2 regions of the Prosthecomicrobium sp. N25 genome follow, and region 2 is predicted to be linked to the other one. Evidence: riboswitches for the same ligand, from Rfam matches in the RefSeq annotation. Region 2 holds a riboswitch; the other holds the start of a gene.
What was found. Region 2 has a riboswitch for thiamine pyrophosphate ahead of WBG79_RS21940 (ABC transporter permease). Riboswitches for the same ligand answer to the same signal wherever they lie in the genome.

Region 1: linked by a shared signal. The riboswitch ahead of thiM (hydroxyethylthiazole kinase) and the one ahead of WBG79_RS21940 (ABC transporter permease) in region 2 are both predicted to bind thiamine pyrophosphate.

Annotation. Positions count from the first base shown of each region.
Region 1 covers NZ_JBBCAT010000005.1:243,797-248,200, reverse strand. Annotated here, with positions in the region: gene thiD (bifunctional hydroxymethylpyrimidine kinase/phosphomethylpyrimidine kinase) at 1-277, opposite strand, end outside; gene thiE (thiamine phosphate synthase) at 274-927, opposite strand; gene thiM (hydroxyethylthiazole kinase) at 924-1,727, opposite strand; gene thiM (hydroxyethylthiazole kinase) at 1,724-2,503, opposite strand; TPP riboswitch at 2,557-2,666, opposite strand; gene WBG79_RS25550 (Lrp/AsnC ligand binding domain-containing protein) at 2,967-3,203, shown strand; gene pgi (glucose-6-phosphate isomerase) at 3,427-4,404, shown strand, end outside.
Region 2 covers NZ_JBBCAT010000003.1:581,408-585,811, reverse strand. Annotated here, with positions in the region: gene WBG79_RS21955 (GGDEF domain-containing protein) at 95-766, shown strand; gene WBG79_RS21950 (YdcH family protein) at 756-962, opposite strand; gene WBG79_RS21945 (YdcH family protein) at 1,228-1,407, shown strand; TPP riboswitch at 1,741-1,848, shown strand; gene WBG79_RS21940 (ABC transporter permease) at 1,921-2,796, shown strand; gene WBG79_RS21935 (ABC transporter substrate-binding protein) at 2,824-3,759, shown strand; gene lysA (diaminopimelate decarboxylase) at 3,776-4,404, opposite strand, start outside.

The sequences.
Region 1 (4,404 bases), on a different contig from region 2:
GACCGCCCGCGACCGCCCGGATCACCTCCGGGCGCGACAGCATGCCGATCTTCACGGCGTTGACGGCGAGGTCCGAGAAGACAGCGTCCATCTGCTCGCGCACGAACTCCGGCGGCACGTCGTGGATGCCGGTCACGCCCAGCGTGTTCTGCGCGGTCAGGGCCGTGATGACGCTCGCCCCGTAGACGCTGAGCGCCGAGAAGGTCTTGAGGTCGGCCTGGATGCCGGCGCCGCCGCCCGAATCCGAGCCCGCGATGGTGAGCGCGATCGCCGTCACGGCTGACCTCCCCGCCCCTTCTCGACCTCCATCCGGAGATCCCGCGCCGCCGCCCCGGGATCGGTTGCCGCCATGATGGCGGAGACGACCGCGATGCCCCTGGCCCCGGCCCCGAAGACGCCGGCGACCTCTCCGAGCCCGATGCCCCCGATCGCCACCACCGGCAGGTCCGTCATCCGGACGACCGCTGCGAGGCCCTCCGGCCCGATCGCCGCGCCGGCGTCCGCCTTCGTGGCGGTCGACCGGACGGGCCCCGTGCCGAGATAGTCGACCGAGCCCAGGCTGCCCGCCGACGCCGCGAACTCCACGGGCGAGCCGACCGACAGGCCGACGATCCTGTCCGGCCCGAGGAGCCGGCGCACGTCGGCCGGCGCCATGTCGTTCTGCCCGACATGCACCCCGTCAGCGTCCGCCGCCAGCGCCACGTCCACCCGGTCGTTGAGGATGAGCGGGATGCCGCGAGGCGCCAGGATCTGCTTGAGAAAACGGGCCTGCTCGACCAGGACCCGGGTCGGAGACACCGGGTCGCGCAACTGCACCATCGTGACCCCGCCCTCGATCGCGGCCTTCACGGTGTCGACCACGCCGCGCGGCCCGGCCAGCACCGGATCGGTCACCAGGTAGAGGCGGAGGTCGAACAGATGTCTCACGTCGTGATCTCCTCGATGGAAGCGTTGCGGGCGAGGTCGCGGGCGTCGAGACCCAGGAGCGCGTCGCAGAGCTCCGCCGGCAGGTGCCCCGCCCCGCGGCAGCGTTCGCCGGCGATCCGGCCCGCCGCCGCGTAGACCGCCAGGGCCGAGACCGTTCCCTCGTAGGCGGGCGCCACCGCCGCGAAGGCGGCCACCACCCCGGAGAGCGCGCAGCCGAGCGCCGTGGAGAGCGGCATCAGCATGTGGCCGCCCCGGATCGCTGCCGCCCGGACCCCGTCCGTCACGTAGTCGACCTCGCCCGTGACGGCCACGACCGCGCCGGAGGCCCGCGCCAGGTCCAGGGCCGCATCGATGGCTGCGTCCGAGCCGGCGATCGAATCCACCCCCCGGCTCGCCCCGGACGAGCCCGCGAGGCTCAGGATCTCGCCGGCGTTTCCGCGCACGACGGACGGCTTCAGCGCCAGGAGCGCCGTCGCGGCCTCGGTGCGCAGCCGCGTCGCGCCGGCCGCGACCGGGTCCAGGACCCAGGGCTTGCCGCTTGCCCGCGCCGTGGCGGCCGCCGCCTTCATGGCGGCGATCCAGGGCGTCGACAGCGTGCCGATGTTCACGACGAGGCTGTCCGCGATCCCGGCGAACTCCTCCACCTCCTCGCCCGCATGCACCATCGCCGGCGAGGCGCCGAGCGACAGGAGCACGTTGGCCGAGACGGTCATCGCCACGTAGTTGGTGATGGCGTGGACCAGCGGCCGGCGTGCGCGCACCGCCTCCAGGTCCAGCCAGGCGCGTTCGATCGGCGTCATGACAGTCTCGCCCTTTCCCGGATGGTGTCCGCGTCGAGCCCGTAGAGGGCGTCGAGGATCGCGATTGCGAAGGAGCCCGGGCCGCGCGCCGTCTCCGCCGCGACCTCGCCGGCGATGCCCATGACGACCAGCGCGGCCGTGGCCGCCACGAGCGCGTCGGGCTCGACGGCGCGGAAGGCCGCGGCGACCGCGGTGCCCGCGCAGCCCATGGCGGTGACCCGGTCCATCATCGGATGCCCGTTGCCGACCCGCGCGAGCCGCCGGCCGTCCGTCACGATGTCCACCGGACCCGAGAGGGCGAGCGTCGTCAGGTGTTCGACCGCGAAGGCGCGGGCCTGCGCCTCGCCCGGCGCGTCGGACCCGAACCCCACGAACTCCGCATGGTTCGCCCGCACGAAGTCCGGCTCCATGCCGAGGAGATGGGTCGCGAAGGCCAGGCGCGGCGGCGAGATGTCGACCTTGACGGGGTCGAGCACCCACGGGACGCCCATCTCGCGGGCGACCTCCACGGCCGTGAGGCTCGCCTCCCGCCGGGCGCGGTCGAGGATGCCGAGATTGACGAGGAGGCTTCCCGAGACGGCGATGAAGGCCGCGATCTCCTCAGGCGCCGAGGTCATCGACGGCGCCGCGCCGACTGCCAGGAGCATGTTGGCCGTGTAGGTCTGGGCAACCGGATTGGTGATCACCTGCACGCGCGGCCGGCGCGCGCGCACGGCCTCCAGCGTGGCGGCGACCCGGTCGGCGTCGACGGGGTGGTCCTGGGCCGAAGAGGTCATGCGCGCTCCTCCCGCTGGACGGGCTGCGCATCGGACGGGACGGGCAAGGCTGGACGGCGCCGCATCTCAAATCCCTCCGCCGGCATGACCCGGATCAGGTTCGTGGAGTTGGCGGTCCGCCTCTCAGCCCGGCTTTTTCCGCCGGGCACCCCCATGAGACAGCTGTGCACTTAGGTTCGCGCTCTCCGATTGGCAAGCGGAAAATGCCGGCCCGCCCTTGAAAGTCATCATTCCGTAACCATTTCAGGATCACGATGCGCTCGGGGATGACGTCCCCCGAGACGTGAGAAGGGCGTCGAACGGATTGACCGCGGATGTACCGGCAGTCCGGTCCGCACCTTCGGACGAGCGAGCGGGCCAAAGCCCGCTCGTTTTCGTTTCAGGGCAGGCTTTACGGCGGCCCCTTGCCCCGGCCCGCGCCCCTGGTGCATCGTCGCGCCCGACAGAACAGCGCGAGGCGCCCATGAAGCCCTTCTTCGTCCTCATCAAATGCAATCTCGGCCGTGCCTACGAGGTCGCGACCGCGCTCGCCGACGCGGAAATCGCCTCCGAGATCTACTCGATCGCCGGCGACCACGACCTCATCGCCAAGTTCTACATCGAGGACGAGACCGACATCGGCCGCTTCGTCAACGAGAAGGTCCATCATATCCCGGGCATCCAGGACACCAAGACGCTGATCACCTTCAAGGCGTTCTGAGCCCGTTACACGCCCGCCCGTCCCGGCGGCCCGGTCCGGCCCCGCCGCGCGCCGGGCCGCCCCGCCGCACTTCCGGCCGTTTCCGCTTCCCCCGGCCCGCGAATTTCCACCCCGCCGGCGCCCTTTCGCCCCGATCGGCCGAAAAACCTGTCGACGCCCTTGCCCGTCCGGAGGAGTGTCGCCCATGCTGTCGATCGCAACGCTCGGACCCGAGATCTTCCAGATGCCCGAAGCCGTCGACCTCGCCTTCGCCGACCTCGTCGAACATGCGCGCGCGATCGAGCCGCTGCACATGCGAGACCTCTTCGCCGCCGATCCCGAGCGCTTCGCCCGCTTCTCCGCCCGGCAGGGCGACCTGCTCCTCGACTATTCCAAGAACCGCATCGCCCCGACCACGATGGAACTCCTCGTCGAGCTCGCCCGTGCGGCCGACCTGGAGGACTGGCGCGACCGGATGTTCGCCGGCGAGCCGATCAACCTCACCGAGGGCCGCGCCGTCCTGCACGTGGCCCTGCGCAACCGCTCGGCCCGGGCCGTGATGGTCGAGGGCCGCGACGTGATGCCGGACGTCACCGACGTTCTCGTCCGCATGGGGGCCTTCGCGGAGGCGGTCCGCTCCGGGGCCGTCCGCGGCTCGACCGGCAAGGCCTTCACGGATGTCGTCAACATCGGCATCGGCGGCTCGGACCTCGGCCCCGCGATGGTGACCCTGGCGCTCGCCCCCTATCACGACGGCCCCCGCGTCCATTTCGTCTCGAACGTCGACGGCGCCCACATCCACGACACGCTGAAGGGGCTCGACCCGGAGACGACGCTCTTTATCGTCGCCTCGAAGACCTTCACGACGCTCGAGACCATGACCAACGCCGCGACGGCCCGCGCCTTCGCGGCCGGCCGGCTCGGCGAAGAGGCGATCCCCGCCCACTTCGCCGCGATCTCGACCGCGATCCCGAAATGCCGCGCCTTCGGCATCCCGGAGGACCGCATCTTCGGATTCTGGGACTGGGTCGGAGGGCGCTACTCCGTCTGGTCCGCCATCGGCCTGCCGGTCGCCATCGCGATCGGATCGGAGCGCTTCGAGCAGTTCCTGGCCGGCGGCCACGCCATGGACGAGCACTTCCGCACCGCACCCCTGGCCGAAAACCTGCCGGTCATCCTCGGCCTCCTGGGCGTCTGGTACCGCAACGTCCTCGGCTTCGCC
Region 2 (4,404 bases):
TTCCACAAGCGCGCCCGTCTCAGATTCCGGCTTTGATTCCAGGGCGGGAGGCGGCTACTGTCGGCACCATCTCCCCTTGCGAAAGCGGCAGTCGATGAAAGATCCGCGGCGTGAAGACGCCCCGTCGGACGAGGGTGGCGGCGAGATCCGCCGGTCGGCCGGCCACGGCGTCGGGACCGGGGGCGAGGACGGGCTCCGGCGCCGCATCCGCGAACTCGAGGTCGAGCTGGCCCGGCGGAGTGCCAGGATCGCCGAACTCGAGACGATGGTCCACGAGGACGACCTCACGGGGCTCCTCAACCGCCGCGGCCTGCTCGCCGAGATCGCCCGCGTCATCGACTTCGGACGCCGCTACGGGGCGGCGGCGGGCCTCGCCTTCGTGGACCTGGACAGCTTCAAGACCGTGAACGACCGGTACGGCCATGCGGTCGGGGACGGGCTCCTGACGGAGGCGGGGCGGCGGATCCGGTCCGTCATCCGCAGCTCCGACGCGGCCGGGCGGATCGGCGGGGACGAGTTCCTGGTCGTGCTTCGGCAGGTGGATCCGGAGGGGCTGAGGCGAAAGGCCGAGAGCCTACGGACGGCGCTGGAGGCGGCGCCGGTCGTGGTGGACGGGGTCCCGGTGGAGATCCGGGCGTCGGTCGGCATCGCCGCCTTCGAGCCGGAGGACACGGCGGAGAGCGCGATCCTCAGGGCGGACCGGGACATGTTCCGCGACAAGCGCGAGCGGCAGGGCGTGCCCGGGGACGATCCGCTCAGGCGATGATGTCGGGGACGAGCCGGTCCTCGAGATGCTGGATCCGGTCCCGGATCGCCAGCTTGCGCTTCTTCAGCCGCTGGATGGTCAGGTGATCGGCCCGGCCGGATTCGACCAGCGCGGCGATGGCGGTGTCGAGGTCGCGGTGCTCCTGGCGCAAGCCGACGAGTTCCTGGCGGATTTCCTGCTCTTCCTGCTCGGTCATGGACTGCGCCGCGTCTTTCCGGTCGTGGGCTCCGGGCCCGACTGCGAAACGGTCCGGCAATCATAAACCGAAGCGCGGCAAAAGGGGACCCCGCCGCCCAAGCTGCCGTAGGGGCGCCGTGGCGCAGGGTAAACCATTCGGTAACCGAAAAAGTGAGCGAGGGGGTGGAAAGCGGATCCGTATTCACCACATCCAAGCTTGCGGGCATGGCGGCTCGCTGTCATGCTCCTGTAGCCAAGTCCTGCGAGAATGGGAGGCTTTCAGCATGTCCATCGAATCGCATCTTGCGGAACTGAATCGTCGCCACGCGGCCCTCGAGGACGAGTTGCGCGACGCCCTTGCCCATCCGAGCATCGATTCCCTCGAGATCGCGGACCTGAAGCGGCGCAAGCTGCTGTTGAAAGATGAGATTTCCCGTCTGAAGTCCGGCGTCACCATCCACTGACGCGCTACCCCGGAGGCGAGGAGCCCCGGCGGGATCGGAGCGGCCCCCGAGTCCAGGCGTCGCGCCGCAGACGATTCCGGTTTCCTGGCCGTCACGCAGACGGCCTCCCCCGGTCCCGGCATGTTCAGCCCGGAGACCGCAGAAGGGTCCGGCCCCGGCGAGTTCTCGCCGGGCCGGAACGGATCAGAAGACCATCGGGAAGGGGTCTTTGTCGACGCGCCGCGGCCTCGCCCGCGGCGTTTTCGCGTCCGGGGCAGCGGCCCGGTGCGACCATCGCCTCGAAACGCATGGGCGCCGCGCCCTTGCATGCCAGGCCGGGGTGGTCCATCTTATCCTTTGTCCGAGGGGTGCTCCGATCCGGAGCTGAGATGGTGCGCGAGCACCGGACCCTTTGAACCTGATCCGGGTCATGCCGGCGAAGGGACGGGATCTTCCGCGTTTCCGACAGCCAGAGTCCCCGGATCTCCACCCGACGCCGCCCTCGCGGGCGTCGCCGTTCCGGAGCGGAGATCCATGACGATCGCACACGAGATCGGCCGGCGCCTGCCGGTTGCGCGGGGCGGGACCCGCGGGACGGAACCGGCCGGCGCGGAGCCCGGCCGCGGCGCCGTGCGGCCGCTCGACGGGGCGCGGTCGCCGACCCTGTCGTTCGTGGCCGAACTCGCCGGGGTGGCGGCGGGCCTGATCGCGCTCTGGTGGGCGGCCGTGCTGATCTTCGCGCCGCCGCCCTACCTGCTGCCGGGACCGGACCGCGTGGCGGCGGCCTTCGTCACCCGCTTCGACGACCTGGCGGCGAACACGCTGGTGACCGGCGGGGAAATCGTGCTCGGGCTCCTGCTCGGCACCGCCGTCGGCCTCGCGACCGCGCTCGGCATGGCCTACTGGCCGGCGACGCGCCGGCTGGTGCTGCCCGTCGTCGTGGTGCTGCAGTCGCTGCCGGTCTTCGCCATCGCGCCGGTGCTGGTGCTCTGGTTCGGCTTCGGCCTCGCCTCCAAGGTGGTGATGGCGAGCCTGATCATCTTCTTCCCGGTCGCCTCGGCGTTCCACGACGGACTGAGCCGCACCGACCCGGGCCTCCTCGACCTCGCCGTCCTCTATCGCGCCCGGCGCTGGCAGACCCTGTCCATGATCCGGATCCCGGCGGCGCTGCCGGCGCTCGTCTCGGGCCTCAGGATGGCGGCCGCCGTCGCGCCGATCGGGGCGGTGGTCGGCGAGTGGGTCGGGTCCTCCTCGGGCCTCGGCCTCCTGATGATGCACGCCAACGCGCGGCTGCAGACCGACACCATGTTCGCCGCGCTGGTCATCGTGGCGGCCCTGGCGGTCGCGCTCCGGCTGGCCGTCGACCTCCTCACGCGCCGCCTCGTGCCCTGGCTGCCCGAGACGGCCTGACCCAACCCCCACAACAGGAGCCGATCCATGCGACGCCTCATCGCCGCCGCCGCCCTGAGCCTGATCCTGGCGTCCCCGGCGGGCGCCGCCGACAAGCTGTCGGTCGCGCTCGACTGGTTCGTCAATCCCGACCACGCGCCGCTCGTGGTCGCCCGGGAGAAGGGCTTCTTCGCGGCCGAAGGGCTCGACGTCGAACTGATCGCCCCGGCCGACCCCTCGGCGCCGCCGCGGCTGCTGGCGGCCGGGCAGGTCGACGTCGCGATCTCGTACCAGCCGAGCCTGCACCTCGCGGTCAAGGAGGGGCTGCCGGTCGCCCGCTTCGGCACGCTGGTCGAGACGCCGCTCAACACCGTCATCGTGCTCGCGGACGGGCCGGTGAAGACGGTCAAGGACCTCAAGGGCAAGAAGGTCGGCTACTCGGTGTCCGGCTTCGAGGACGCGGTGCTGCTGCAGATGCTGGAGGGCGCCGGCCTGACGGCCAAGGACGTGGAACTCGTCAACGTCAACTTCGCCCTGACGGGAGCGCTCCTGTCAGGGCAGGTGGACGCGGTCGTGGGCGGCTACCGGAACTTCGAACTCACCGAACTGGAGCTCGCCGGCAAGAAGGGGCGGGCTTTCTTTCCCGAGGAGCTGGGCATCCCGGCCTATGACGAGCTGATCTATCTGGCCCGCCGGGACCGGACCGGGGATCCGCGGCTGCCGCGTTTCCTGGCGGCGGTCGAGAAGGCGACGCTGTGGCTGACCAACAACCCGGCCGAGGCCTGGGCGCTGTTCAAGGCGTCCGACAAGAAGCTCGACGACGAGCTGAACCGCCGGGCCTTCTTCGATACGCTGCCGCGTTTCGCCAAGCGGCCCGCCGCGCTCGACGTCGGCCGCACCGAGCGCTTCGCGGCGTTCCTGAAGGCCAAGGGGCTGATCGACACGGTGCCGCCGGTCGAGACCTACGCGGTGGCGCCGAAGTGAGACGGTCGAGCGGCGGCTACTCGGCCGCCCGCTGCCCCGGCTTCGCCGGGCCGATCCAGTCGGGGACCTGGTCCCAGCCGATCTGCTCGGCCACCTCGACCCGGCGACGGACCGTCGCCCAGCGGGTGCCGTCGACCAGCACCTCGGGGGCGAGCGGGCGGGCGTTGTAGGTCGACGACATGGTCGCCCCATAGGCGCCGGCGGTCGCGATGGCGACGAGGTCGCCGGCGGCGAGCGCGGGCAGGCGGCGGCGTTTGGCGAAGGTGTCGGAACTCTCGCAGATCGGCCCGACGATGTCGTACTCGACCGTCGGCGCGGCCGGCGCGGGGATGCGGACCGGCACGATGTCGTGGTGGGCCTCGTACATGGCGGGGCGGACGAGGTCGTTCATGGCCGCGTCGAGCACGAGGAAATGCATGCCGCCCGCATCCTTCACGAAGATCGTGCGTGCGAGCAGGATGCCGGCGTCGGCGACCAGCGAGCGGCCGGGCTCGATGGAGAGGTCGAAACCCCGGCCGTGGACGGTCGCCCGGATCGCGTCGGCGAGGTCGGCGAAGGAGAACTCCAGCTCGTTCTCGTAGGGGATGCCGAAGCCGCCGCCGAGATCGAGGCGGGTCAGCGGGTAGCCCTTGCGGCGCAGTTCCT